2 regions of the Micromonospora sp. NPDC047521 genome follow, and region 1 is predicted to be linked to the other one. Evidence: riboswitches for the same ligand, from Rfam matches in the RefSeq annotation. Region 1 holds a riboswitch; the other holds the start of a gene.
The links. Region 1 has a riboswitch for S-adenosylmethionine ahead of ACZ6N8_RS16385 (aminotransferase class V-fold PLP-dependent enzyme). Riboswitches for the same ligand answer to the same signal wherever they lie in the genome.
Positions count from the first base shown of each region.

Region 1 (14,428 bases):
ATGCCGCGAGCCTAGTTCCCCGACCGGCGGGGCTGGTTGGTGTGCCAGGCACCTCGGCGCAGCCGCCGACCACCCCCACCGCTCCTTTGCTCTGCTTAAGCGGACGCGACGGTAATGTCCGGTGACTGTTGCGTCCGCTTAAGCAGAGCAAAGGGCGTGCACAGGGGTGGGCGGACCGCCGATCGGCGCAAGGGTTCGGCGGATGAGCCATCGGCCGGCGGGCCGGGCAGCGGGCGGTTCACCCGGCTCGGCTAGCGTTCCGGCATGACTCGTTGGGGCATCCTGGCCACCGGCCACATCGCCAGCCGTTTCGCTGAAGACCTCCGGCTGGTGCCGGACGCCGAGCTCGTCGCGGTCGGCTCCCGGGCCGCCGACAGCGCGCAGCGGTTCGCCGACAAGCACGGCGCGAAGCGGGCGTACGGCTCCTGGGTGGAGTTGGCGGCCGACCCGGAGGTCGACGTCATCTACGTGGCCACGCCGCACGCCGCGCACCACGAGGCGGCGATGACCTGCCTGACCGCCGGACGGGCGGTGCTGCTGGAGAAGCCGTTCACGCTGGACCTGGCGACGAGCACCGAGCTGGTGGACACCGCCCGCGCCGCAGGGGTCTTGCTCATGGAGGCCATGTGGATGCGGACCAACCCGCTCATCCAGCGGGTGGTCGAGCTGATCGGGGAGGGGGCGATCGGCACGGTGAGCGGCGTCCGGGCCGACTTCGGGGTGGCCGGGCCGTTCCCGCCGGAGCACCGGATGCGCAACCCGGTGCTGGGCGGGGGTGCGTTGCTCGACCTGGGGATCTACCCGATCAGCCTGGCCCATCTGCTGCTCGGGGTGCCGCAGCACATCCGGTCCTGGGCGCAGCTCGGGCCGGAGGGGACGGACGAGAACACGGGCATCCTGTTCGGCTACGACACCGGGGCGCTGGCCACGCTGAGCTGCGGCATGGTGGGGGCCAGCGAGTTGTCCGCCTCGATCACCGGCACCACCGGCCGGATCGACCTGCCGGAGCCGTTCTTCCGGCCGGCGTCGCTGACAGTGCACCGGGCCGGCGCCGAGCCGGAGACGATAGTCGCGGAGGAGGCCGGCAACGGCTACCAGTACGAGGCGATCGAGGTGCAGCGTTGCCTGGCCGCCGGGCTGACCGAGAGCCCGCTCGTGCCGCACACCACCACACTCGAGGTGATGGCGCTGCTGGACACGATCCGCGGGCAGATCGGCGTGCGGTACGTCTGAACGCGAAAAGGCCCCCCGGTCGGGGGGCCTTTTCGCGTGCGGGACCCGGTCAGCCGAAGAGCGGCCGGACCAGCAGGTACGTGACGCAGGCGATCAGCGCCGCGGCCGGGAACGTGATGATCCAGGCGATCACGATGTTGCCGGCGACGTTCCAGCGCACCGCGGAGAGCCGCTTGGTCGCGCCCACACCCATGATCGCCGAGGTGATCGTGTGGGTGGTGGAGATCGGCGCCTTGAGCACCAGGGCGTTGAAGTAGAGCACCGCGCTGGCCACCGTCTCGGCGGCGAAGCCCTCCGGCGGCCCGAGGTCGATGATCTTGCGTCCGAGGGTCCGGATGATCCGCCAACCACCGGCGTACGTGCCGAGGGCCAGCATCGTCGCGGACGTCCAGAACACCCAGCCCGGGATGTGCGTCTTGCTCTCCTGGAAACCGCCCGTGTACAGCGCCAGCACCACGATGCCCATGGTCTTGGCGGCGTCCTGCATGCCGTGGCCGACGGACATGGCGGCCGCCGAGGCGGTCTGCGCCCACCGGAAGCCCCTGTTGAGCTTGCCCGGCTGCCCCTTGCGGAACAGCCAGAGGATGGCGAGCATCAGCAGGTAGCCGAGGGTGAGACCGACGATGGGCGAGAGCACCATCGGCAGCAGCACCTTCTCGCCGATGTTGCCCCACTGCACGAGACCGCCTGTGGACAGCAGGGTCGCGCCGACCAGGCCGCCGAAGAGCGCGTGCGACGACGACGAGGGCAGACCGAAGTACCAGGTGATCAGGTTCCAGGCGATCGCACCGAGCACTCCGGCGAAGACCACCCCGAGGCTGCTCACCCCGGTCGGGAGGGTGACCAGGCCATCGCCGACGGTCTTGGCGACGCCGGCGCCGAAGTGGGCGCCGACGAAGTTGCCGACCGCGGCGAGCCCGAGGGCGATCCGCGGGGTCAGCGCCCGGGTGGAGACGCTTGTGGCGATCGCGTTGGCGGCGTCGTGGAAGCCGTTGGTGTAGTCGAACGCCAGGGCCACCGCGATCACCGCCAGTACGGCGATGAGTTCAGGGGACACCGGCTCAGGACTCCTTGACGGCGATGGTCTCGACGGTGTTGGCCACGTGCTCGAAGGCGTCGCAGGCGGCCTCCAGCTCGTCGGCGACCTCCTTCATCTTCAGCACCGTCAACGCGTCGTACTCACCGGAGAAGAGGCGTACGAGCAGCTGCCTGTTGATCCGGTCGCCCTCGTTCTCCAGCCGGTTGCACTCGATCCAGTAGTCCTCGAGGTCCTTCATCGACTTCAGCCGGGGCATGGCCTCGGCGGTCAGCTTGGCCTGCTGGTCGAGCACGTTGACCATTTCGTGCAGCTCGCGGGGCAACGCGGGCAGCTCGGTCAGCCCGTACAGGTAGAGGAGGTCGCCGACCGCCTCCAGGTGGTCCATCACGTCGTCCAGCAGCGAGCCGAGCCGGTAGATGTCCTCCCTGTCGAACGGCGTGATGAACGTCGAGTTGATCTTCTTGTACAGGTCGTGCGTGATCTGGTCGCTGTCGTGCTCGACCTCGGTCAGCCGCTCGCTGACCGACTGCACGTCGACGCCGGGCAGGGCCAGCTCGTTCAGCAGCGCGGTGCCCCGGACCAGGTTCTGCGCGGCCCTGGTGAAGAGCTCGTAGAAGGCGCCCTCGGTGGGGCGGAAGGAAAACTTCACAGCACAGACCTCGTCGCGTCGGTGGAAGGGTGGCGGCACCCGTTGGGCACCCGCCCGGTGAATGCTAGAAAACGGCTGGACCGCGAATTCGTCGGCCCACCCCTGGCCAAGCCACATTCACCGGTCGTTCACCTGCCGTTCATCTCGGGCGCCCCATCCGCCCCCGCTCCCCCAGTACGCAGCCGCTCCCGTTCGTGCGCCACATCGAAATCGGCAGGCGGATACCCCAGATCAAGCGTGTCGAACGTCTCCCTCAGCAGGTGGGCCACCGCCCAGTCCCGGTACCACTTGCGGTCCGCCGGCACCACGAACCAGGGGGCGGCGTCCGTGGCACACCGGCTCAGAGCCTCGGCGTACGCGGCCTGGTAGTCGTCCCAGCGGGCCCGGGCGTCGACATCCGAGGGGTTGTACTTCCAGTGCTTGCGCGGGTCGGTGAGTCGTTGCAGCAGGCGCTCGCCCTGCTCGGCGTACGAGATGTGCAACATCACCTTGACCAGAGTCACGCCGTCGTCGGTCAGCTCCCGCTCGAAGGAGTTGATCTCGTCGTACCGGGCCCTCCAGGTGGCGTCCGGTACCAGCGAGGCGACCCGGGCGATCAACACGTCCTCGTAGTGCGACCTGTTGAACATCCCGACGTACCCGGGTGGGGGAAGCGCCCGGCGGATGCGCCACAGGAAGTCGTGTCGCAGCTCCTGCGGGGTCGGCGGACCGAACGAGCGGATGTGCAGGCCCAGCGGGTTCATGGCGCCCGCCACCCGCTTGATCGTGCCGTCCTTGCCACCGCAGTCCATGGCCTGGAGCACCAGCAGCACCCGGTGCGCCGGCCGCTCCGACCCGGCCTGGGCCATCGCGAAGAGCATCTCCTGCTGCCGGCCAAGCTCCTCGCCGACCAGCTCCACCTGCTCCCGCGCCCAGGTCTTGCGGCGGCCGCCGTCCATCTCCGCCACCGGCAGGCCGGGCGTGGACCGGGGATCGATCGCGCCGAGATCCACAGGCGCGGTGACCCGCAGCAGCTCTCGTACTCCGCCGCCGTCCGGCGCCACGATCCGCGGTTCCTGGGATGTGCTCATGCACGGATCATCGCCCACCCCCCGGCGGTCCGCCCGCCGAGAGCGGTCGCGGCCGGCATCCGGGGCTGCCCGCGCCCGGATTCGGCGGGAGGATGGACGTCCAGGAGGCAACCGGTCGGGAGGTGGTGGGTCCGTGCGGGACCTGGCGACGGAGTTCGAGTCCGAGCGGGGCCGCCTGCTCGCGGTGGCCCGCCGGATGCTGGGCAGCCGCAGCGAGGCCGAGGACGCGGTGCAGGAGACCTGGCTGCGCTACGCCGGGGCGCTCGCCGACCCGGCGGCCCGTGCGGAGATCCGCGACCTGCCCGCTTGGCTGACCACCACGTGCGCCCGGATCTGCCTCGACGTGCTCCGCTCGGCCCGCGTCCGACGGGAGGCGTACCCGGGGCAGTGGCTACCGGAGCCGGAGGTACGCCCACTGGACAGCCGTCCGGCACCGGACGGGTACGCCCCCGACCCGGCGGAGCGGGCGGTGCGTGCCGACCAGGTAGGTACGGCGCTGCTGGTGGTGCTGGAGCGACTCGCGCCGGAGCAACGGGTCGCCCTCGTGCTGCACGACGTGTTCGCGGTGCCGTTCGCGGGCGTCGCCGGCGTGCTCGGCACCACCGAGGGGGCTGCCCGGCAGCTCGCCTCCCGCGCCCGACGGGCGGTGACCGCGCCGGACGCGCCCCGGCACAGCGCCGACCCGGCCGAGCAGCGGCGCGTGATCGAGGCGTTCGTCGCGGCCACCGAGTCCGGCGAACTGGACGCGCTGGTGCGGGTGCTCGCGCCGGACGTGGTCCTGCTCGGCGACTCCGGCGGGCACTTCCCGTCGGCCCGTCGGCCGGTGGTCGGCGCAGCCCAGGTGGGCCGCTTCACGCTCGGCCTGTTCGGCCGTGCCGGCAGGTACACCCACCGTGTGCTGTCCCGGCCGGTGCTCGTCGACGGCGTGCCGGGTCTTCAGATGGAGACGGTGCACAGCGACGGGCGGCCGATCCGCCTGATCACCGCGTTCGCCGTGGACCAGGGCCGGATAACAGGCATCTTCAACCAGCTCAACCCGGAGAAACTGGCCGACCTGCCACCGCTGGGCGACGACGACACCTGGCCGCCGCGCTGGTGACCCGGGCGCCGGCTCAGACCACCAACGCCAGCCACTTGCGGTACGAGGTGGCGAACGGCTCGGTGCCGTCGCCCAGCGCGCCGTACAGCCACCTGGCGGCCGCCTCGGCCTCCACCACCACGTCCTCGGGGTAGCCGAAGCGGGCCCGGTGCTCGGCGAACTCGTCCTCGTCGAGCAGCTCCACGAGACCTGTGGCGCGGCGGCGCACCACGTCCAGGTCGAGGTCGATGAGGTGGACGGTGTCGTCGGACTCCCAGCGGGCCGGGGTGGCGATGTCGCAGTAGACCTCGCTGGTGCGCGGCGGCGGGTTGAACATGCACGTCCACCAGGCGTGGTGCGGCACCAGGAGGACGAAGGGAATCCTCTCCACCGAGGGCCGGCCGTGGTAGACCGACTCGGTGCCGAACGGGACGCCCAGCCAGATGCCCAGGTCGTCCTCGGCGAGCCGGCGGGCCGGGTAGTCACGGTGGGCGCTGCCGTCGTACTTGCGGTAGATCACTCGGACCACGTCGCTCGGCATGATTCGCACCCTAACCGATACTGCCCACGCGTCGTAGCGCGGTCGTAACGGGACGGCACGGCCATCGGGGCGTACGGGTGGGTCCGCGCCACGCGGGCGGATGGGCGCGGCCGGTGTCGGCGGCGGCGGGTACCGTCGCACGGTGACTCCGCCCCGCACCGCCACCGGTTCCGCCTCCCCGTCGGCCCGTGCCGGGAGCCGGCGGCGGGGCGCCCGACCCAGCGGCACGGAGCTGCTGGCGGCGGCCGTGGGCGCGGTCCCCGGTGGCGCGGCACGCCCCGGCCAGCAGCAGATGACCACGGCGATCGAGGAGTGCGTGACGAGCGGCGAGCACCTGCTCGTCCAGGCGGGCACCGGCACCGGCAAGTCGCTGGCCTACCTCGCGCCCGCGCTCACCGTGGACGGCCCGGTGGTGGTGTCCACCGCCACCCTGGCGTTGCAGTCTCAGCTCGTCGACCACGACCTGCCCCGGCTGGCCGACGCGGTCGAGCCGCTGCTGGGTCGCCGGCCCACCTTCGCGGTGCTCAAGGGTCGTCACCACTACCTCTGCCTGGCCCGGTTGGACAACTCCACCGAGGAGGAGCCGGAGGACACGCTCTTCGACGCTCCGGCCGCCCGCCCCGGCGGCGGCACGAAGTGGCTCGGCGAGGCGGGCCGGCTGGGTAAGCAGATCGAACGGGTACGCGACTGGGCCGAGAAGACCGCCACCGGCGACCGGGACGAGCTGGACCCGGGCGTCGACGACCAGGCCTGGCGGCTGGTGTCGATGCCGGCCCGGGAGTGCGTGGGCGCGACCCGCTGCCCGTTCGGGCAGGAGTGCTTCGCCGAGGCGTCCCGGGCCCGGGCCCGGGAGGCCGACATCGTGGTGACAAACCACAGCCTGCTCGCTGTCGACATGCTCGCGGACCGGCACATCGTGCCGCCGCACAAGCTGCTCATCGTGGACGAGGCGCACGAGCTGGCCGACCGGGTCTCCTCGGCGGCGCAGGCGGAGCTGGTGCCCGAGCTGATCGACCGGACCACCCGGCGGGCCCGTACGCTGCTGCGGCCGGAGACCGCCGAGGCGCTCACCGCCGCCGGTGACGCCCTCGCGGTCGGGCTGGCCGAGGCGCCGGCCGGGCGACTCACCGCCGGGCTGCCGACGCCCCTTCGGGAGGCGTGCACGCTGCTCGACGCGGCCACCCGCAGCGCGTTGGACGCGATAGGCGACATCAAGTCCGACGATCCGGACCCGGTCCGCAAGCAGCAGGCGAAGGCAGCGCTCGACGACCTCTCCACGACGGCACAGCGGTTGCTGGAGGAGGCCGAGCACGACGTGGCCTGGGTGGAGAAGAACGACAGCGGCAGCCGTCGGGCACTCGTGGTCGCGCCGCTGTCGGTGGCCGGCACCCTCGCCACCCACCTGTACGACGAACGCACAGTCGTCGCCACCTCGGCGACCCTGGCGCTGGGCGGCCGGTTCGACACGGTGGCCCGTGCCCTCGGGCTGGACGCGCCGCCGGTCCCGGCGTCCCCGGCGGCCGCCTCGCTGGCCGCCCGCACCGGGGCGGGTCGCCCGGCCGCCGAGACACCGGGCCGCCGGTTGGCCGACCCCACCACCATCCCGGCGACCGAGGGCCCGGGGTGGCGGTCGCTGGACGTGGGCTCGCCGTTCGACTACGCGCGGCAGGGCATCCTGTACGTCGCCGCGCACCTGCCCCGGCCCAGTGTCTCCGGCCTGCCCGAGGCGGCCGGGGAGGAACTGCTCGGGCTGGTCGAGGCTCTCGGTGGTCGTACCCTCGGGTTGTTCTCCTCGCGGCGGGCCGCGCAGCAGGCGGCGGAGCTGCTGCGCGCGCGGACCGACCTGCCTGTGCTGTTGCAGGGCGAGGAGGCGCTGCCGCTGCTGGTGCGCAGGTTCCGGGAGGAGCGGTCCAGCTGCCTGTTCGGGGTGATGTCGCTCTGGCAGGGGGTGGACGTGCCGGGCGACGCCTGCCAGCTCGTGGTCATCGACCGGCTGCCCTTCCCGCGACCGGACGAGCCTCTCGCGGCGGCGCGGGCGGCGGCCGTGGACGCGGGTGGCGGGTCGGGTTTCGCCGCGGTGAGCGTGCCGATCGCCGCGGTGCGGCTGGCCCAGGGTGTGGGCCGGCTGATCCGGGCGACGGGCGACAAGGGCGTCGTCGCGGTGCTCGACTCCCGGCTGGAGACGGCGCGGGGCTACGGGCCGTTCCTGCGTCGCTCGTTGCCGCCGTTCTGGTACACCACCCGCCCGGAGGTGGCCCGTGGCGCCCTGAAACGCCTGGCGACGACCTGACGCGCCCGTGCCCGCGCGACCAGCGCCCCGACGGTCGAGATCGCGCACCAACAACGAAGTAGTGGCCTCCTCCGGGGAGGAAGCCACTACTTCGAGGATCGAGCACGATCTTGACCGGGGTGCGGCGCGGCGCCGCTCCCTAGGGGGCCTGGGCGGCGACCACCACGGCGTCGGGCGGGGTGTCCGGCACGGTCCGCGCGGCCAGCCGCCGCACCGCCGTGTTCAGCACGGCGATCAGGGGAACGGAGACCAGCGCGCCAGTGATGCCGGCGAGCACCACACCGGCGGCGATCCCGATGATCACCGCGAGCGGGTGCAGAGCCACCGCCCGACCCATGATCAGCGGCTGGAGCACGTGCCCCTCGACCTGCTGCACACCGATCACCGCACCCAGGATGATCAGCGCGGTGACCGGGCCGCTGTCGACAAGCGCCACCAGCACCGCCACGCCGCCGGAGAGCGTCGCGCCGACGATCGGGATGAACGCGCCGAGGAAGACGAGCGCGGCCAGCGGGAACGCGAACGGGATGTCGAAGACGACAAGGAAGATGCCGATGCCCACCGCGTCGATGAAGGCGACGAGCACTGTCGCCCGGACGTACGCTCCGAGCGTCTGCCAGGAGGCGCGGCCCGCGTCGTCGACCTTCCACCTGGCGGCCACCGGCAGCAGTCGGACCAGGAAGCGCCAGATCCGGTTGCCGTCGCGCAGGAAGAAGAACGTCGCGAAGAGCACCAGGATGGTGCCGGTCAGCACCTCGGCGAGCGTCGCGGCGGTGCTCAGCGCGCCGCTTGTGAACTTCGAGGTGTTGTCGTTGATCCAGGCCTGCGCCTCGTCGATGTAGCGGTCGAGCTGGGTGTCGGAGAGGTGCAGCGGGCCGGTCTTCAGCCAGTTCTGGATCTGCCGGACACCCTCGGAGGACTTCTCGCTCAGCTCCGGCACGCCCCGGATGAACTCGTTTACCACAAGCGTAAGCGTGCCGATCACCGCCGCCAGGCCGCCCACAAGCACCACCGCTGTGGCCAGCGACCGGGGCAGCCGGGCCCGCAGCAGCCAGCCGACGGCCGGCGCGAGCAGCGCCGAGAGCAGCAGCGCGACAGCCAGCGGGATGATCACGATCTTGATCGTGCCGACGATCCGCAGCAGGGCCCAGGCGACCACCCCGATCACGATCAACCGCCAGCACCAGGCGGCGGCGATCCGCAGCCCGTGCGGCACGTCGGCGTCATCCCGGCTGGACGTGGAGGTGTGCAGGTCCACCTGGGGTTCCGCGCCGACGACAGTGGCGCTCGGCGGCGCGCTCGGCCCCGGCACGGACGGCGAGGCCACCCGGGCCGGCTCCGGAGCATCCTGGTCGGCGGGGACCGGCTCCCGGCTCGACTGGTAGGCGCGGCGGAGCCGCCCGCGTACCCGCTCGAAGCGGCTCAAGCGCACCTCCTGGCAGAAGAACGGTCCGCCCACGGCGACAGGTCGGACAGCATACGTCCGTTCCCGACACCGTAGGGCAGTTCCGCCACACATTGCCCCCTGGCCTCCCGGCGTAACCACCGGAGGCCGGCCGTCGGCGACACGGTAGCGTCTGCGTCGTGACCGCCGACCAGGATCTCGACGCCGGCCTGCCGATCCGCCTCCTGCACGACCGTGTGCTGGTACGGATGGAGGGCGGCGAGGGCGAGCGCCGCTCCACCGCGGGCATCGTCATCCCGGCGACCGCCGCCGTGGGCAAACGGCTCGCGTGGGCCACCGCCGTCGGGGTGGGGCCGAACGTCCGCGCCATCGTCTCCGGCGACCGGGTGCTCTTCGACCCGGACGACCGCTCCGAGGTCGAGTTGCACGGCCGTGGCTACGTGCTGCTGCGCGAACGGGACGTGCACGCCGTGGCCGCCGAGCGGATCGAGAACGACTCCACAGGCCTGTACCTCTGACGCTCCTCCTCCCCGCCGCGCACCGTTTGCCGCGCGGCACGACGGGAAGCCATCCGGCGACCGTGGCCCTGGGGAGGGACGATGCCGGTATTCGTGAAGAAGCTGCTGACCTGGGGCGGCGTCGCGTTCCTGATCTATTTCATGGCGTTCCGGCCGGACGGGGCCGCGCAGATGTTCAAGGCGATCGGCGCCGCGCTTGTCGCGATGGCCCAGGGCCTCGGTGACTTCCTCACCACCCTGATGACCTGACCCGCCCGCTGTCAGTGCTGGCCGGGCGTCCACGGCGCGGCCTGCCGCATGCCGGGCCAGCCGGGAGGCGCGTACCCGACCGGGGGCGTGGGCGGCGCGGGAGCCAGCACCACAGGGATCGGCACCACAGGCTCGTCCGGCGCGTCCACCGGGCGCTGCGTGCCGTCCGGGAAACGCAGGTGGTAGCGGCTGCCGTCCCAGACCCCCACCGGAGCCTGCGGGTCCCGACCCACGAAGAACGACCGGTACGCCCCGATCGCCTCCAGCAACTCCCGCTCCTCCCGGGCCGACCGTTCCTGGTCGGCGGGCTTGCGGTCCAGGCCACGCAGTGTCCCGTCGCGCAGCAGCGCCAGCCGGGTCGCCGCGAACTGGTACCCACGCATCGCCCGCAGGCCGGCGTCCCCGCCGACCCGGCGGGCCCAACTGCGGGCCGCGTGCCGACGCCCGAGACTGCTCAGCGCGGCCACCTCGGGCGGGGTCAACCAGCCGGCGCGTACGTAGTCCGGCAGCGTCCGCTCGGTGAGCCGCCCCTCCCAGGCGCGCAGCCACACCGCGAGCCCCACCATGCCGAAGAAGACAGGCACCATGAGGCCCAGGAAGCCGTACAGCATGATGATCGCCTCGCCGGTGGCCTGCGTCAGCGTGGGCAGCAGGTTCCAGGTGCCGTGCAGCATCATCGCCAGCAGCAGACCGGCGACCGGCGCCAGCACGCGGACCCGCCGGTCCGCCGTCCGGGCCGCGACACCCAGCCCCACACCGGTCATCGAGGTGAAAAGCGGGTGGGCGAACCCGAACAGCAGGATCCGCACGATGAAGATGGCGATCACCTGCTGGGTGCCGGTCGCGGGACCGTAGCGGTCGGCGCCTGCCGCGTAGCCGTACCCGCCCAGGTAGAGGATGTTCTCCACCATGGCGAAGCCGACCGCGGAGAGCCCGCAGTAGACGAGCCCGTCGGTGATCCCGGACCACTCCCGGCGGCGGAACACCAGCAGCAGGATTGGGCCGAGCGCCTTGGTCAGCTCCTCGATGAACGGTGCCACGAGCACTCCGGTGAGCGCGGCCGGCAGGCCCCAGTCGGCGAAGCGGCCGGCGGCGAACTCGTTCACGGTGAGCGAGGCGGCCGTGGAGACGAACGCACCCCAGGCGAAACAGAAGATCAGGTACTTGAGGGGTTCCGGCTCGTACCGGTCCAGCCAGAGGAAGCAGGCGACAAGCACCGGCACCGGCAGGATGGCGGCGACCACCCCGACCAGCAGGGCCCGCGCGCCGAGCGACTGGCCGAGCGTGAACACCATGAACACCGCGCACGCGGCGATCAACAGCACCACCCCGGCCAGCACCAGGAACCGCCGCCAGCCGAGCCGGCGCAGTGGCATCCGGGGTGCCTCGCCGGCGGGCGGAGCCGCGGGCGCGGGCGGCGTCGACGGCAGGGGTGAACCGGGCGGGGTGTCGGCCATGCGGTCAGCGTAGCCATCCGTCGCCGGCTGGTCCGGTCGCATCGGCAGCCGCTATGCTGCGGGCAGGTCACGAGCGCCAGCGTCAAGCCCCGGCTTGCTGGCCGGCAACCCTCGTCGAGTTCGCGGTGGGGTGCCCCGGGTGATGACCGGGCCCAGCCCGATCGGTGTGCTGGGCAAGCGCGGACCCCGTCCCGATGCCGCACCCGGGGTCCCTGACCCCGGAGGTTCCGGCGTGTCCGTCACTCTCGTACCCTCGCTGCCCGCCCTGCCCACGGCGACGTCCGCGCCGCTCGACGTGCTCGGCGTGCCCGGCGAGATCAACCTGGACTACGCGGCAAGCGCGCCGTGCGCGCGGGCCGCGGCCGACGCGGTCACCGAGCTGCTGCCCTGGTACGCGAGTGTGCACCGGGGCGCGGGAGCGCTGTCGCGGCGCTGCACGCTGGCCTACGAGCAGGCTCGGCAGACGGTCGGCGACTTCTTCGGAGCCCGCGCCGACGACCACGTGATCTTCACCAGGAACACCACAGACGCGCTCAACCTGCTGGGCCGGGCGTTGCCCGCCGGCACCACGGTGGTCACGTTCGCCGGCGAGCACCACGCGAACCTGCTGCCCTGGCCGCGCGGCTCGGTACGACTGCCGGTGCCCGCCGATCCCGCCGGGGCGGTACGCGCCCTCGCCGCCGCCCTGGCCGAGCTGCGCCGGGACAGCAGTCCGGCGCTGCCGGTGCTGGTCTCGGTGACCGGGGCCAGCAACGTGACTGGGGAACGGTGGCCGGTCGCGGAGCTGGCCCGGGTGGCCCACCGGCACGGGGCCCGGATCGCACTCGACGCCGCGCAGCTCGCCCCGCACGAGCCGGTCGACAGGCTCGCGCTCGACGTGGACTACCTGGCCGTGTCGGGCCACAAGCTGTACGCCCCGTTCGGCGCGGGTGTGCTGATCGGCCGGGCCGACTGGCTGGACGCCGCCCCGCCGTACCTGGCCGGTGGTGGCGCCACCAGCCGGGTCGGCCCGGCCACCCACGACGTGACCTGGGCGACCGGCCCGGCGCGGCATGAGGGCGGCACCCCGAACCTGCTCGGCGCGGTGGCGCTGGCCGCGGTGTGTACGGCGCTCGCCGGGGCGGACCGGTCCGCGCTGGCGGCCCGTGAGCAGGCGCTGCTGGCTCGGCTGCGCACCGGGGTCGCCGCCCTGCCGCACGTGGTGGAGCTGCGCACCTTCGGCCCGGACGCTCCCCGGGTCGGGATCGTCTCGTTCGTGGTCGCCGGGTGGGACTCCGCCGAGGTGGCGGCCCGGTTGGCCGCCCAGCACCGGATCGGCGTACGCGACGGGTTGTTCTGTGCCCACCCGCTGGCCCGGCGGCTGCTCGCCGAGGCGGCCGGGCGCAGCGGTCGACGGGACCTGCCGGCCACCGCGCTGCGCGCCAGCATCGGCCTGGGCAGCACCGTCGACCAGGTGGACCGGCTCCTCGCGGCGCTCGCCGAGCTGGGGTGAGGCGCGCGGCCCCGCTCAGCCGACGGGCGGGGCGGTAGGCGGTTTCGGTGCGCCGCCCGGCTCGGCCGGTTCGCCGATGGGCCGTTCCTGCTCGCCGAAGGCGCTTCGGATCCACCGGTTCGCCTCCTCCTGCTCGATTCCGGAGGCCACCAGCAGGTCACTGGCCGTGGTGCGGATCTGGGCGATGACGACGCTGCCGGAGAAACCGACCCCCGCGCCGTACGCCCGGCCGGCCTCGCTGACGGCGCGCAGGGACCGCTCCCGGGCCTTCTCCGGCGTCTCGCCCGCGGCGAACTCGTGCTTGAGCAGCCGCACCGACTCGGCGAGGTGACCGATCGCGTCCGCCATCGGGTCGGGTATCGGCTCGTCGTCCTCGATCAGGGTGACCGATCTGCGGATCAGCGTGCCGCTGTTGCGCATCGCCCGGTCGATGGGGTCGGCCGCCTCCGCGTAGTGGGTCAGCTCGTCGCGGCGGTGCCAGCGGGCCGGGGACAGCGTGGCGGTCTCCTTCGCCCCCTCGATGGCCTCGGCCAGGGTGGCCAGTTCCTCCTTGTTGTCGCGCAGCCGGTCCAGTGCCCGCTGGACGGCCGCCCGGTCCCGGTTGCGCAGCCCGTCCGCGGTGGCGTCGAGCTGGACGGCGAGCAGGTCCAGCGCCGGCCGGGCAGCCCGGTTGATCACCCGTAGCGGGTTCAGTGGCAGCAGCACCGCCGTCACCAGCAAGGCGATCCCACCGCCGAGGAACGCGTCGACGAAGCGGGGGATCTCCAGGTTCTGGGTCGACGGGCTCAGCGTCACGATAAGCACCGCCGTGGCCGCCGCCTGGATGACGATGGCGACGCTCGCCCCGGCGAAGATCGTGAGCAGGATCGCCACGGTGACCACCAGGCCGAGCTGCCACGCGCCGGTGCCGAGGAAGTAGATCAGCAGGTCACCGACGAACACCCCGACGCCCACCCCGACGATCAGCTCCACGGTCCGGCGGAACCGCTGGCCGACCGACGCGGCGAGGGTGCCGACCGCCGAGATCGGCGCGAAGACCGGCTGCGGGTTGCCGAGCAGCCGGTGCGAGACGAAGTACGCAAGGCCGGCCGCGAGCCCGGCCTGCACGGCCAGTCCACCTGCCATCCGCACCCGGTGCAGGCGGTCGTGCAGGGTGGCCCGGCTGCGGTGGCGCAGCTCCTCGGTGGCCTCGGCGATCCGGGCGCCGTCGATGTCCACCAGCCCATCGCGCAGCGCGGTACGCCGCACCATCGGTGGTCGCTTGTCCCGGGCCACGGCCATGGGCGCGACTACCCGTGGCGGGCCCGCTGAATCCTCAGGTCCCGCGCGTCGCGGGCGGATGCGACAGAATCGGGCGGTGGCTGATCTGCTGGACCGGTGGCGGGTGGCGGCCCAGGGTGCCGGCGC
Region 1 covers NZ_JBVJGN010000006.1:291,147-305,574, reverse strand. Annotated here, with positions in the region: gene ACZ6N8_RS16445 (NUDIX hydrolase) at 1-2, opposite strand, end outside; gene ACZ6N8_RS16440 (Gfo/Idh/MocA family protein) at 265-1,233, shown strand; gene ACZ6N8_RS16435 (inorganic phosphate transporter) at 1,283-2,290, opposite strand; gene ACZ6N8_RS16430 (DUF47 domain-containing protein) at 2,295-2,921, opposite strand; gene ACZ6N8_RS16425 (PPK2 family polyphosphate kinase) at 3,050-3,991, opposite strand; gene sigJ (RNA polymerase sigma factor SigJ) at 4,125-5,090, shown strand; gene ACZ6N8_RS16415 (DUF402 domain-containing protein) at 5,104-5,610, opposite strand; gene ACZ6N8_RS16410 (ATP-dependent DNA helicase) at 5,711-7,900, shown strand; gene ACZ6N8_RS16405 (AI-2E family transporter) at 8,040-9,326, opposite strand; gene ACZ6N8_RS16400 (GroES family chaperonin) at 9,485-9,823, shown strand; gene ACZ6N8_RS16395 (hypothetical protein) at 9,905-10,072, shown strand; gene ACZ6N8_RS16390 (PrsW family intramembrane metalloprotease) at 10,084-11,571, opposite strand; SAM riboswitch class IV at 11,595-11,715, shown strand; gene ACZ6N8_RS16385 (aminotransferase class V-fold PLP-dependent enzyme) at 11,762-13,021, shown strand; gene ACZ6N8_RS16380 (FUSC family protein) at 13,037-14,272, opposite strand; gene ACZ6N8_RS16375 (HD domain-containing protein) at 14,379-14,428, shown strand, end outside.

Region 2 (14,428 bases), on a different contig from region 1:
ATGAGCGGGACTGGCCGCCGTCGGGCGGGCTACCCGGCTACGACGGGGTCGCTGGCACGGTGCTGCTCGGCCAGATGGCACTGCTGGTGCTGCTCAGCGGCCTGGTCCTCTGGCAGCGCGGTCGGGTGGACGGCCGCGTCGTGCTGCGGCACGGACTGGGCGCGGTAGTCATCGCGGCGATCGCGGTCGGTCTGGCCGGTGCGCTCTCCGCCGGCCTGGCCTACCAGACGGGGGCGGTGCTCGGCGGGTACTTCAGTGACGGCGGGCCGCCGCTGCCGTACCGCTGGACACTGCTTGCCTTCTTCCTGCACGTGGGCGCGGCGGTGCTGCTGTGTGGCGCGATAGCCCTGCTGTCGCGCTCGCGCCGGCGCCGAGCGGCGGAGGCGATCACCGCCCGCGACTTTCCCGCCGCACCGCCGGAGGCGGCCGGGCGGCTGCGGCAGGCCACCAGGGCCATCGCCCGGGCGCGGTTCACCGAGTGGCTGGGCGTGCTGGCCGCCACGTACGCGGTTCTCACGGCGGTCGGACTGGCCACCAGCCTGCTCGGGCTCACCGGTCGTCAACCGGAGGAGTTGGCGCGGGCTGTCGGGCTGCCTGCCGAAGCCGTCGGGATGGGGCTGACCGCCGGCACCTACCTCGTCGCCGCAGTGGTCCTCACCCTGCTGGTGGGTGGTGTGTTCGGGTACCGGACGGCCTGGTTCCGCAGGCACGTCGGGATCCTGTGGGACCTGGGCACCTTCTGGCCCCGGGCCGCCCACCCGTTCGCCCCGGCGAGTTACGCCGACCGGGCGGTGCCGGAGCTGGCCGACCGGATCATCCAGCTCGCCGGGCGGCACACCGGGGTGCTGCTCTGCGGGCACAGCCACGGTTCGGTGTTGCTGGCCCTGGCGGTGCTGCGGCTGCCCCCGCAGGTGCGTCGGCGTGTCGCTCTGCTCACCTACGGATCACCGTTGGACCGCCTGTACGCCCGGCTCTACCCCGCGTACCTCAACGAGGAGATGATGCGTGAGGTGGGGCAGCGGGTCGGATGGCGGTGGATCAACCTGTGGCGCGACACCGATCCGGTCGGCGGATGGATCTTCTACCCGAACCGCCCCGGTGACCCGCCTCCGGACGCCGCCGACCCGGCCGGTGCCGTCGACCGGCGGCTGCGGGACCCCCGGGACCTGCTGGCCGCGCCGGGGGACCATCTGCCACCACCGGTCCTGGGCCATCATCCGGGCGAATCCGAGCCCGAGTTCCGAGCCGCGGTGCGCGAGCTCGTCAGACGACTCCGCGACTCCGGGTCCGCCGGCCACCGATGAGCCGGAGATGGCGGGCCGGTCAGCCGCCGTCCGGTAGTCGTTCGGACTCCGCCACCACCGCTCGAACCTTGCGCAGGGTCGCGTCCGGCGCGCGGATCGCGGCCCGCCAGCGGTCCAGCGTCCGGGTGAGCACCCGGACCATGTACTGCAACTGGTTGACCTGCTCGCGCAGCGTCCCCAGCTCCGAGCGGGCGTGCAGCGCCTCGCCCTCCAGTTCGGTGATCCGGGTCTGCAACGGCTGCACCAGGGTGAGGGCGGCCTCGGTGAGGGTGTCGGCGGCATCGGCCTTGAACTTTCCCCGCTGCACCAGCACCGTGGCGATCGCGGCCAGACCGGTGGAGCCGCCGAGGATGCCGAACACGCTGAGCGCCACCTGCACCCAGTGTGGTGCCGCCGGCGCCGGCGCGGTGTTCACGGGACACCCCCCTGTAGTTGCAGGTCGGGCAGGCATTCGCAGGCGCGGACCAGGCGGCGCAGGTCGACGGCGATCTGGACGCCCCGCCAGATCGAGCCGATCGTCACCGCGGCGACGAACGACGCCGCGACAAGGGACTGGTGGTTCCACAGCGACACCAGGGCGACCACGTACATGCCGGTGATGGTGCCGAGCACCAGGACCGACGCGAGTTCGATGCCGAGCCCGGTGGAGAGCCGGCCGGGCCACAGAATACCCAGCAACCCGCTCACCCCCACCAGGATCAGGCCGATCTCCCAGGCCGCCTGCACGGGCGCCGGCATGGACGTCTGGACGGAGGTCGGCCGGACGTCGAGGGTCAACATCAGGATGCCGCAGACCGGTGACGTGGCCAGGACGGCCATCTCGTACGGCCGGTGGCGGGATCGGATACGCAGATATCTCACGGCAACTCCCTGGTCGAGGACCGTCCCATCCGTCATCGGCCGTCGGGCCGGTGCCGTGTGGAGACGGTGCTGACCGGGGGTGCGGTCCTGCGGCTAAGGCCCGTGGAGTGGCGGTTTCGTGCGAACGGTCGGTGGCGAGGAGATGGGCGACGGGCCGTCGTTGGCTGCCGGTACCTGCCTGTGTATCACCGATGACCGGTTGGCGTCCACCTGGTGTAACGTCGCATTTCCGCAGGTCAGAGCCATTAAGTGGGTCGGGCGGCCCGGTTCCGCCCCGGGCCGCCCGTGACATGGGGTGTCGGAAATCTTACCGAGGGTTGTGGGTCGGGCGGGCGAGCAGGGCACGCAGCGCTCCGACCACCTCGGCCGGCACCTCCTCGGCCATGAAGTGCCCGCAGGTGACCGTCTGGTGGGCCAGGTCCGGCGCCCACGCCCGCCACAGCCCGGCCGCGTCATAACCGAGCGCCGCGCCCCAGTCCTGCTGGAGCACGGTCACCGGCATCGACAGCTGGCGGCCGGCGCTCCGGTCGGCGGCGTCGTGGGCGACGTCCACGCCTGCGGACGCGCGGTAGTCGGCGACGATCGAGGTGACAGCGTTGCGGGACGCGCGCAGGTACGAGGCCCGCACCTCCGCCGGCAGGGCCTGCGGATCGCGGGTCCAGACGTCCAGGAAATGACCGAAGAAGGCGTCCGGGTTGGCCCCGATCATCTCCTCGGGCAGACCGGGCGGCTGAGCCATCAGGTAGAGGTGGAAGGCGACCGCAGCGCTGGCGCCGTGCAGCACGTCCCACATGTCGAGGGTCGGCAGCACGTCGAGCAGGGCGAGCTGGCTGATCGCCGCCGGGTGGTCGAGACCGGCGCGGAACGCGACAAGGGCACCCCGGTCGTGCCCGGCCAGCGCGAACCGTTCGTGGCCGAGCGCCCCGGCCAGCGCCACGATGTCAGCGGCCATGGTGCGCTTGGCGTACGCGGTGCCGTCGCTGTCCACGGGCTTGTCGCTGTCGCCGTACCCCCGCAGGTCGGGGCAGATGACCGTGTGGTCGGCGGCCAGGTCGGCCGCGACGTGCCGCCAGATGAGGTGCGTCTGCGGAAAGCCGTGCAGCAGCACGACAGGTGGCCCGGAACCGCCCACGGCGGCGTTGAGCGTCACGCCGTCGGCCACGGTGACGCGCTGGTAGTCGAATCCGTTGATCCTGGGGTCCACCTGTGGAACCTTCCTGGTGATGAGGGCGGGTCCGGCGCGGTGACCGGACGCCGTCGTACGTCGTCGAGCCTGCCCCGTGGCGATCAGCGGACGGTGAGCGTCCGATCAGTGCGGGCGGGCGGCCGTGGTCCGCGCCGGCCCGCCTAGATTGGTGCCATGACCAGGCAGCCGGCGGCCGCTCCGGCGGTGACCTTCGGTGTGCTCGGGTCGGTGACCGCCGCCACCGAGAGTGGCCCGGTTCCGCTCAGGGGGCACCGGCAGCGCCTCGTGCTGGCCCGGCTGTTGATCGCCCACGGCCGGGTGGTGCCTGTGGAACGGCTCGTCGACGACCTGTGGGACGTCGCGCCGGACGGCGCGGTGGGCGCCATCCGCACCTTCGTGGCCGACCTGCGCCGGGCGCTGGAGCCCGACCGGCCGCCCCGCACGCCGCCCCGGATCCTGCTCACCGAGGCGCCGGGGTACGCGCTGCGGGCCGGCCCGGACGCGGTGGACGCCTACCGGTTCGAGGCGGCAGTCGGCGAGAGCGGCCCACTGTTGGCCGCGGGACGTCCCGCCCCGGCTCTGGAGGCCCTGGATGCGGCACTCGGGTTGTGGCGCGGCCCCGCGTACGCCGACTGCGCGAACGAGGCCTGGGCGGTCGCGGAGGTCAACCGACTGGACGAGCTGCGGATGCTCGCCGTCGAACGGCGGGCCGAGGCGCTGCTGGCGTTGGGGTGGCCGGACGAGGCCGCCGCCGACCTGCCGGCCCACCTCGCCGGCAACCCGCTGCGCGAGGACGCCTGGCGGTTGCTGGCGATGGCCAGGTACCGCGCCGGTCGGCAGGGTGACGCGCTGGCCGCGCTCCGCGAGGCCCGGGCCGCCCTGGTGACCGCGCTGGGCGTGGACCCGGGGCCGGAGCTGCGGCGGCTGGAGGCCGACATCCTGGCCCAGGCCCCGCACCTCACCCCGCACCTCGACGCCGCCCCCGACGTCGGGACCGCCGATCGTCCCGTCGTGACCGCGGACCGCCCCGTCGCGGCGGCGCGGGAGCGTCCGTTCGTCGGCCGCGACGCGGAGCTGGCCCGGCTGCGGCTGGCCGCCGACACCGCCGCCGGTCGCCGCCGGCCCGTGCTCGCCCTTCTCAGCGGCGAGCCGGGAGCCGGCAAGACCGCGCTTGCCGAGACGCTCACCCGGCAGCTGGCCGCGCAGGGATGGGCCACGGCGTGGGGACGCAGCCCGGAGTACGAGGGCGCACCGGCGGCCTGGCCCTGGACGCAGGTCACCGAGGCGCTCGCCGGCTCGACAGGCGTCGACGAACAGGACGACGCCGCCACGGGCGGGGCAAGCGTGACACGGTTCCGCAGGCACCGCGCGGTCGCCTCGCTGGTCTCCGCGGTCGCCGACCGGCAACCGGTGCTTATCGTCCTGGACGACCTGCACCGCGCCGACGGCGACACCCTGGACCTGCTGACAGGGCTCCTGGCCGGTCCGCAACCGGCCGGCGGCCCGGTCCTGATCCTCGGCACGTACCGGGCCACCGAGATCGGTCCGGCGCTCACCGCCGCCCTGGCCCGCGCGGCCGGCCTCGAACCGGTGCGCGAGTATCTCGCCGGACTGCCCGCGCCGGCGACAGGCGAACTGGCGAGCGCCGTCGCCGGAGTGGACCTGGACGCGGCCACCGCCCGGCTGATCCACCACCGCAGCGGCGGCAACCCCTTCTTCGTACGGGAGCTGGCCCAGCTGTACGCGGGCGAGGGCGACGCCGCGCTGGCGGCGGTGCCGCCCGGCGTACGCGACGTGATCCGGCACCGGCTGGCGCAGCTGCCCGCGCCCACCCGTACCGTGCTGCGGCAGGCGGCGGTGCTCGGCCGGGACCTCGACCCGCAGGTGCTCAGCGCGTTGGCGGACGACCCCTCGACAGTGCTGGACGCCGTGGACCGCGCCCTTCAGGCGGGCTTCCTCGTCGAGCGGGACACCGACGGACAGCTGCGCTTCGCCCACATCCTGGTCCGCGACACGCTCTACGCCGATCTGTCCGCGCCGCGCCGCGCCGCCTGGCACGGTGCCGCCGCCGAGGTGCTGCGACAGCGCGAACCCGTCGAACCCGCCGCCCTCGCCCACCACCTGCTGCGCGCCGGCGGGCCGGTCGCCGCCGGTCGCGCCGCCGCGTACGCCCGCACGGCGGCCCAGCAGGCCGAACGGGGCGGCAACCCGCACGAGGCGGCCCGGCTGTGGCGGCAGGCGGTCGACGCGTACGACCGGGCCGGCGGGGTCCACCACCGCGAGCGGTTGACGGCGCTTGTGGGTCTGGGGCGTGCGCTCGCCGTCACGGGCCGCCTCGCCGAGGCGCGGCGGGTCAGGGCCGAGGCGATCACGGCGGCCGAGTCCGTCGGCGACCCCCTGCTGATCGAGGAGGTGCTCACCGGCTTCGACGTGCCGGCGATCTGGACGCGCAACGACGACGACCTGCTCTCCGGACGGATCGCGCAGGTCGCCGAGCGTGCCCTGGCGGCCCTCGGCGCGACCGGGTCGGCGCGGCGCAGCCGGCTGCTGAGCACCCTCGCCCTGGAGCTGCGCGGCACCGTCACCGACCGTGGGCGTCGGGCGGCCGACGAGGCCGAGTCGACAGCCCGGACGGTCGGTGACCCCGGGCTGCTGGCGTTCGCGCTGAACGCCCGCTTCATGCACGCCTTCGACCGGGTCGGCCTGGCCGGTGAACGCGCCCGGATCGGCGCCGAGCTGGTCGACCTGGCCGCCCGGCACCAACTGGTGACCTTCGAGGTGGCGGGTCACCTGATCCTGGTCCAGGCCTCCTGCGCGCTGGCCGACCGGCAGGCCGCCGACGCCCACGCCCGCGCCGCCGACCGCCTCGCCGAACGGTACGAGCTGCCGCTGGTCGGCCTCTTCACCAGGTGGTACGCCGCGCTGCGGCTGGCACTGGACGGCGAGTCGGCCGCGGCTGCCGACGCGTACCTGGCGGCTGCCGACCGGCTGCCCGGTGACGGTATGCCGGGCCTGACCCGCGGTCTGCTCCCGCTGGCGCTGCTCGGCCTGCGGCTGGCCGACGACCGTCCGCTCCCGGGGCCCGGCGACGGGGGTTGGGCGGGTCTGGACTGGGGGCCGCACGAGCCGTGGGTCCGCCCGCTGCTGCTGGTCGCCGCCGGTGACCGGACCGCGGCCGGGGAGGCCCTGCGGGCACTGCCGCCGGGGCCGCACGACCTGCTGCGCGAGGTCCGCCTCTGTCTCGTCGGCCGGGCGGCGCGGCTGCTCGACGACCGGGTCACGATGGACCGCGTCCACGCCGAGCTGCTGCCCGCGGCCGGGGAGCTGGCCGCCGGCAGCGGAGTGCTCACCGTCGGTCCGGTGGCCGGGCACCTCGCCGACCTCGCGGCGGCACTGGGCCGCGACGACGAGGCGGCCCGGCACCGTCGTACCGCCCGAGCGCTGACCGCCCGCGCCCGCGCCGCCTGACCCCACCGCGACTTGCGGACTTTCCGTCGGAACCGGCCGGTGGGTGCGGTCAGATGGAGGCACCGGCGCGTCGGCCGGGGGATCGAGGGGGTACGCCGTGCAGGGGCTCGTCCTGATCGTGGTGCTGGGCGTCACCGTCCTGGTCGGCACCACGCTCGGCGGCCGGTACCGGGTCGCGCCGCCGGTCCTGCTCATCGGGTTCGGGGTGCTGCTCGGGCTGGCGCCCCCGCTGTCCGAGTTGACCCTGGAACCGGACCTGGTGCTGCTGATCTTCCTGCCGGCGATCCTGTACCGGGAGAGCCTCACCATCAGTCTGCGCGAGATCCGGGCCAACCTGCCCGTGATCGGTCTGCTCGCCGTGGTGCTCGTGGTGCTCACCATGGTCACTGTGTCGTTCACCGCGCAGGCGTTCGGGGTGAATCCCGCCGCCGCCTGGGTGCTCGGCGCCGTCCTCGCACCGACGGACGCGGCGGCTGTCACAGGTCTGGCCAAACGGCTGCCCCGCAAGCTCCTCACCACCCTGCACGCGGAGAGCCTGATCAACGACGGCACCGCCCTCGTGGTCTTCGCGGTGGCCGTGGGTCTGCTCACCCAGAGCGCGGAGCCGGGCGTGCTGGGCATCGGCGAGGAGTTCGTCGGGGCCAGCGTCGGCGGCGTGCTCGCCGGTCTGCTGGTGGGCTTCGCCGTGGTGCTGATCCGCAAGCGGCTCGACGATCCGCTGCGCGAGGGCGCGCTGAGCGTGCTGACCCCGTTCGGCGCGTTCCTACTCGCCGACTCCGTGCACGCCAGCGGTGTCCTGGCGGTGGTGGTCGCCGGTCTGATGCTCGCCTACGCCGGTCCACGGGTGATCCGCGCCCGCTCCCGGGTGCTGGCGTACGCGTTCTGGGACCTGTCCACGTTCCTCATCAACGGCGGCCTGTTCGTGCTGCTCGGCACGCAGATCCCCCGGGCGGTGCGGGGCGTCACGAGCACCTCGCCGGCGAGGGCCGTGGTGATCGTGCTGGTGGTCACGCTCGTCGTCCTGTGCACCAGGCTGTTCTTCATCTACCTGACCGCGCAGTCGGCGAGGCTGCGACGCCGCCGGATCGTCGAGCGGGGCCGGGGACCGTCGAGCTGGCGGGTGGGGACCGTCGCGGGCTGGGCCGGCTTCCGGGGCGCCGTGTCGCTCGCGGCAGCGCTTGCCGTCCCGACGATGACTGTCGCCGGTCGCCCGGTCGTCGAACGCGACCTGATCATCTTCGTGACGGCGCTGGTGATCGTGTTGATCATGCTGATCCAGGGCACCACCCTGCCGCTTGTGGTGCGCTGGGCGGGGCTGGCCGGCGACCCGGAACGGGTCGACGAGGCCCGGCTGGCCCGGATGCGCGCCACCCAGGTCGGCCTCGCCGCGGTGCCCCACGTGGCCGCCGAGGTGGGCGCCGGCGAGGAGGCGGTACGCCGGTTGCAGGCCGAGTACCAGCGGCACCTGGAAGACGTCAACGAGATCGGCGGGGACACCGCCGAGGAACGCCGGCTGGAACGCGACCTGCGCCTGGGCGTCCTCGCCCACAAGCGCCGGGAGGTCACCCGCCTTCGCGACAGCCGGGAGATCGACGACCTCGTGCTGCTGGAGTTGCAGGCCGCGCTTGACAACGAGGAGATCCGGCTGCTGGGACGCGGATCCGGCGAGTGACAGTCGCCGGGCCGGTGAGCGAGGCTCCTCAGAGCACCTGCGCGAGGAAACGGCGCAGCCGGGGATGCTCGGCGCCCTCGAAGATCGCCTCGGGCGGGCCGGCCTCCAGCACCACGCCCCGGTCCATGAAGGCGACGGTGTCGGCGACCTGCCGGGCGAACCCCATCTCGTGGGTCACCACCACCATTGTCATCCCGGCGGCGGACAGGTCGGCCATCACCCCGAGCACGCCCTTGACCAGCTCGGGGTCGAGCGCCGAGGTGGCCTCGTCGAAGAGCATCACCTCGGGTCGCAGGGCCAGAGCCCGGGCGATCGCCACACGCTGCTGCTGACCGCCGGAGAGCTGCGTCGGCCGGGAGTTCGCCTTGCCGGCCAGCCCCACCAGCTCCAGTTGGGCGCGGGCGACCGCGTCCGCCTCGTCCTCGCCGAGCTTGCGCAGGCGGCGCAGGGCCAGGGTGATGTTGCGCAGCACGGTCATGTGCGGGAACAGGTTGAACTGCTGGAACACCATGCCGACCCGCTGGCGCAGCGCGTCCGGGTCGTCGCGCAGTACGCTGCGGCCGTCCAGCAGCACGTCGCCGCGGTCGGGCTCGATCAGCCGGTTGAGGGTCCGCAGCAGTGTGGACTTGCCCGACCCGGACGGCCCGATCACGCAGGCCGTCGCGCCGCGCGCCACGGTGAGGTCGACGCCGCGCAGCACCCGGTTCGGTCCGAAGGCGAGGTGCACGTCGCGCGCCTCCAGGCTCACCGAGGTGGTCATCGCCTGTCTCCTTCCGGGGCCCCGGCGAACGCCGGGGTGTCGTCCTCGTCCTCGTCGGCGGCAGCGGTGGCCGGTCGGCCGTGCCGCAACCGCCTGTCGATCCAGTTGACGACGTGCGTCAGCGGGACCGTCAACGCCAGGTAGAAGAGCCCGGCGAGCAGCAGCGCGGACTCGTTGCCGGTGGTGGCCGCGTAGTCCTGTCCGATCCGGAACAGCTCCCGCTGGCTGGCCACCAGCCCGAGGAAGTAGACAAGGCTGGAGTCCTTGATCAACGCGATGAGCTGGTTCACCCAGGCGGGCAGCACCCGCCGGATGCCCTGCGGGATGATCACCAGCCGCATCGCGTCGGCCCAGGAGAAACCCAGGGCACGGGCGCCCTCCAACTGGGCGGCCTCCACCGACTGGATGCCGGAGCGGAAGATCTCCCCGATGTACGCCGCCGCGATCAACGACAGCGCCAGGATGCCCAGCGGGTACGGGTCCGGCCCCCAGATCTCCATGCCCAGCGGCGCCAGCCCGACCCCGATCAGCAGGATCGTCGCGGCGGCCGGCAGGCCCCGGAACACGTCCGTGTAGACCCGCGCCGGCCAGCGCAGCCACCGGGTGCGGGAGATGCCGGCGACGGCCAGCAGCAGGCCCAGCACCGAGCCGAGCAGGGCGGCGGAGACCGCCAGGATCAGCGTGTTCGGCAGCCCGACGGTAAGCATCTCGGGCAGCGCCTCACGCATGGCCTCGGCGTCGAAGAACGTCTCCCACAGGGTGCTCAACGGATCCATCGGTCGCCTCTCCTGCCGCCCCGCTCGCTCGTCACCGGTTACCGCTCAGGACGCGGTCGACGCGGACGCGGACGGCGCCACCGACGCGGACGCCGACGGCGCCACCGACGCGGACGGCGCCGCGACCGCGCCGCTGCCCGGCGTGAAGTCCGCCGGGATCGGCCGACCCGGGTAGTACTGCGCCTGCAGACGGCTCCAGGTGCCGTCCGCGATGACCTCGTCGAGGGCCTTGTTCAGCGCCTCGCGCAGCTTGTCGCCGCCCTTGGCCACGGCGTACGCGGTAGGCGCCGGGCTGAGCTGCTTGGCCGCCACGGTGATCTTGCCGTTGCTGTCGGCTGCCGACTTCTCGCCGATCTCCGCCGGGGCGATCCACGCGTCGGCGGTGCCGGCCTTGAGCTGGTTGATCGCGCCGTTGTAGTCCGGCACCCGCACCGGGTCGAGCTGCTTGCCTGTGGCGTAGTCGTCCTGGACGGTGCCCTGCACCACCACGACCCGCTTGCCTGTCAACTGGTCGAAGCTGGTGATCGGCGAGCCGGCCGGGACGTCCAGGCCGAAGTAGCCGAAGTCGTAGCCGTTGCCGAAGTCGACTGTCTTCTTGCGCGCCTCGGTGATGGTGATCGAGGAGCTGCCGACGTCGAACTTGTGGTTGTTGACCTGGCTGAGCAGGGCGGAGAAGTCGGTACCGACGAACTCGACGGTCAGGCCGAGCTTGCCGGCCACCGCGGTCAGCAGGTCGTTGTCGAAGCCGGTGAACCTACCGTCCTTGAGGTAGACGTTCGGCGGGGCGTCGGTGAGCGTGCCGGCGCGCAGGACACCCGGCCGCGCCAGGCCGTACGGGTTGGCGGAGGCGTCGGTCGAGGCGTCGTCGCCGCAGGCGGTAAGCGCGGTCGCGGCCAGGATGGTGGCCGCGCCCAGGGCGGCGACACGGGTCAGGGCAGGAAGGAATCGCACAGGTCTCTCCGATGGGGTGCGCCGCGGCGGGTACGCGCCGCGGACGGTGCGCCCGATGGGCGTACCGCTGGAAAAGTGGTGTGAGAAGAGGGACGCGTCAGAGCGAGGCGCGGCGGCGACACGCCGCGCTGCACATTCGCATCATGTCCACGTGCCGACGCCTGGTCAGTGCCGCCGAGAGGCGGCCGACGCGGAGATCCGCGAGGTCGGCCGGTGGGATGGAGCTGAGGATGCGCATACGGTCTCCCGGGTCTGTGCTGACCTGGGTGCCAGGCCACGCTTGCACCGACGTCCTGCCGGTGCCTGGTCTTCACCCGGGGCACCCCACCGCGGAGGAGGGTTGCCGGCCAGCGAGCCGGGGCTTCGCGCTGGCGCTCATGACCTGCGCCGAGGCTAGCAGCCGGAACCGGTGGGTCGTCCAGCCGTTATGACCACGCTCACCGTCCGCGACGGCCGTCGACCGGCAGGTCAACCGGCGTGCACGTGCGGGCGGCGGCGAGGGTCGGGCTCCTGGCGGCGCAGGATCTCCCGGGTGACCGGGGCGATCGCGCCCTGCCCGAACGCCAGGTAGCGCAGCAGGTTGCGAACCGGGCCGCCCTCGGTCCACTCGAAGTAGATGTGGGGGCGACGCCGGCTCCGGTCGCGGATCTCCAGCAGCAGGGCGGCGAGCGCGCTGGGCACCGAGGAACTGGCCAGACTGAGCACCTGGTAGCTGTCGTGCGCCACGCTGCCGCGGACCAGCAGCGCTGTCTCGAAGTCCGACGGGTCGGTGACGTGCACCTCGACGAAGATGACGTCGCCGTCGTCGGGAAAGTCGTTGTCCGCCATGGTCTGGGCCAGCTTGGCGCGGTACTCGGCCGGGTCCCGGCGCTCCGGCTCGTGCGCGACGAGGCGGATCCGGCGGGTGGCCCGCTCGTCGATCATCCGGGCCGCTGCCGGGTCCAGCTCCACGTGGTCGACCCGCAGCTCGTAGGCCCGCATCAGTCGGGACAGCACCGACACCAGGATCATCCCGCCGATGAAGCACGCCGCGATCTTGACGCCGTCGGGGCGTTGCACGACGTTCGCCACTGTCGTGTACACGAAGATCACCGCGATGGTCCCGAACGCGAGGGTCCGGCCCCGCTGCCGCCGTCGCCGCGCCGCGAGGGTCACCGCCGTCGCCGCCGAGGTGATCAACACCAGGACCCCTGTGGCGTACGCGCCGCCCTGCGCGTCCACGCTGGCGTCGAAGATCACCGTGATCAGGAACGCCACTGTGGTGAAGACCAGGACCAGCGGGCGTACGGCCCGGGCCCAGGTCGGAGCCATGCCGTAGCGGGGCAGATAGCGGGGTACGAGGTTGAGCAGACCGGCCATCGCCGAGGCGCCCGCGAACCAGAGGATCCCGATGGTGGACAGGTCGTAGACGGTGCCGAACACCTCGCCGAGGTGCTGGTGCGCCAGGTAGGCCAGTGCCCGGCCGTTCGCCGGGCCGCCCGCCTGGAACGCCTCTGGTGGGATCAGCACAGTGGTGGTCACGCTGCTGGTGAGCAGGAAGACGCTCATGATCGTCGCGGCGGTGGTGAGGAGCCGGCGCGCGCCTCGGATCCGGCCCGACGGTCGCTCCTCGGAGTCCCGCCGGTCACCACGGATGTGCGGCATCACGGCCACCCCGGTCTCGAAACCGGACAGGCCCAGCGCCAGTTTCGGGAAGACCAGCAGGGACAGTCCGACCACCAGCAGGGGGTCGCCGTGCCCGGTGGTCAGTGCGGTGCCCCAGTCCGCGACAGCGCTCGGGTGCGTCGCCACCCGCCACAACGCGTCGGCGATCACCACTGCGTTCAGCGTCAGGTAGACAGCCACCAGGACGACCGCGATCCCGATCGCCTCACCGAATCCCTTGAGGAACACCGCGCCCAGCAACGCCACCAACAGCAGCGTGAGCGGCAGCTCGTGTCCCTTGAGCGCGCCGGGCAGGAACGGATTCTCGTCGATGTGGGCGGTCGCGTCCGCCGCCGACAGGGTGATGGTGATGATGAAGTCGGTCGCCGCGAACCCCAGCAGCACCAGCACGAGCAGCTTGCCCTGCCAGTAGTTCAGTAGACGGACCAGCATCGCGATGGAGCCCTCACCGTGCGGGCTCTCCACCGCCACCCGCCGGTACACGGGCAGCGCGCCCAGCAACGTCACAAGCACCAGCACCAGAGTCGCCACCGGCGACAGCACCCCGGCGGCCAGCGCCGCGATTCCGGGCTGGTAGCCGAGCGTCGAGAAGTAGTCGACACCGGTCAGGCACATCACCCTCCACCAGGGGTGCTGCCGGTCCCGCCGCGGGCGGCCGTGCGGACCGGGGTGCCGCCCGGCCCGCTCCGTTCCGCCGCCGAGCAGCCAGCCGCGCAGCCGCCCGGCGCGCCTGTCGACCCGCACCGGCGCTTCCCCCGTCCTCCGCCCCTGCTCACCGCGAGTATCCGCCCGGTCGTACGCGCCCGTCCGCAGGTACGCCGAACCCGTCTGTGCCTGTCCGGCCGTCCCGGCGGTCGGACGGGTTTCGGCCCCGGGGCAGGGGGGATGCAGCGCCTCCGGCGCCCCGCACCGATCCGCCCGCTCGGGCCGAGGCCGCCGGACGCGATGCCACCGGGGAGGGAGCGGCTCATGGTCGGCGGCCGTCGCTTGCGCCCGGGTGGTGGCTTCGGCCGTCAGCTCGACGAGCACGCGACAGCCGTCGGCGTACCGCCGCCACCCGCGCCGGCCCCGCCCGCCGGTGGCATGGTGGAGAGCGCCGTCTACATCCGGGGACACCGCTTCGCCTCGCCGGCCGGCCTCGCCGAGACGTACCGCTGCCTCCAGGAGCAGGACGACGCGATGGCCTGGATCGGGCTTTACCGGCCCGACATCGACCAGATCACCTCACTGGCCCGGGAGTTCCGGCTGCACGACCTGGCGGTCGAGGACGCCATCAACGCCCACCAGCGGCCCAAGCTCGAACGGTACGGCGAGACCCTGTTCGTGGTGCTGCGCGCCGCCCGATACGACGACAGGCGCGAGGAGGTCGAGTTCTCCGAGCTGCACCTGTTCATCGGGCCGGGGTTCGTGGTCACCGTCCGGCACGGCGAGGCGCCCGACCTGGCCGCCGTACGCCGTCGACTGGAGACCGACGCGCCGATGCTCGCCCAGGGCCCCGAGGCGGTCCTGTACGCGATCCTCGACCAGGTGGTCGACGGGTACGCGCCGGTGGTGGCCGGACTGGAGAACGACATCGACGAGATCGAGACCCAGGTGTTCGGGGGTGACCCGAACGCCAGCCGGCGCATCTACGGGCTCAGCCGGGAGGTCATCGAGTTCCAGCGGGCCGCCCGTCCGCTGCTCACCATGTTGGACGCGCTCGCGGCCGGCGCGGGCAGCTACGGCACCGACGAGGAACTGCGCAGGTACCTGCGCGACGTCACCGACCACCTGACCCAGGTGGTG
Region 2 covers NZ_JBVJGN010000004.1:403,247-417,674, reverse strand. Annotated here, with positions in the region: gene ACZ6N8_RS12635 (hypothetical protein) at 1-1,304, shown strand, start outside; gene ACZ6N8_RS12630 (hypothetical protein) at 1,324-1,719, opposite strand; gene ACZ6N8_RS12625 (hypothetical protein) at 1,716-2,165, opposite strand; gene ACZ6N8_RS12620 (alpha/beta fold hydrolase) at 2,473-3,369, opposite strand; gene ACZ6N8_RS12615 (BTAD domain-containing putative transcriptional regulator) at 3,526-6,819, shown strand; gene ACZ6N8_RS12610 (Na+/H+ antiporter) at 6,917-8,491, shown strand; gene ACZ6N8_RS12605 (amino acid ABC transporter ATP-binding protein) at 8,520-9,251, opposite strand; gene ACZ6N8_RS12600 (amino acid ABC transporter permease) at 9,248-10,027, opposite strand; gene ACZ6N8_RS12595 (ABC transporter substrate-binding protein) at 10,073-10,978, opposite strand; SAM riboswitch class IV at 11,250-11,361, opposite strand; gene ACZ6N8_RS12590 (APC family permease) at 11,447-13,387, opposite strand; gene corA (magnesium/cobalt transporter CorA) at 13,613-14,428, shown strand, end outside.
Region 2: linked by a shared signal. The riboswitch ahead of ACZ6N8_RS12595 (ABC transporter substrate-binding protein) and the one ahead of ACZ6N8_RS16385 (aminotransferase class V-fold PLP-dependent enzyme) in region 1 are both predicted to bind S-adenosylmethionine.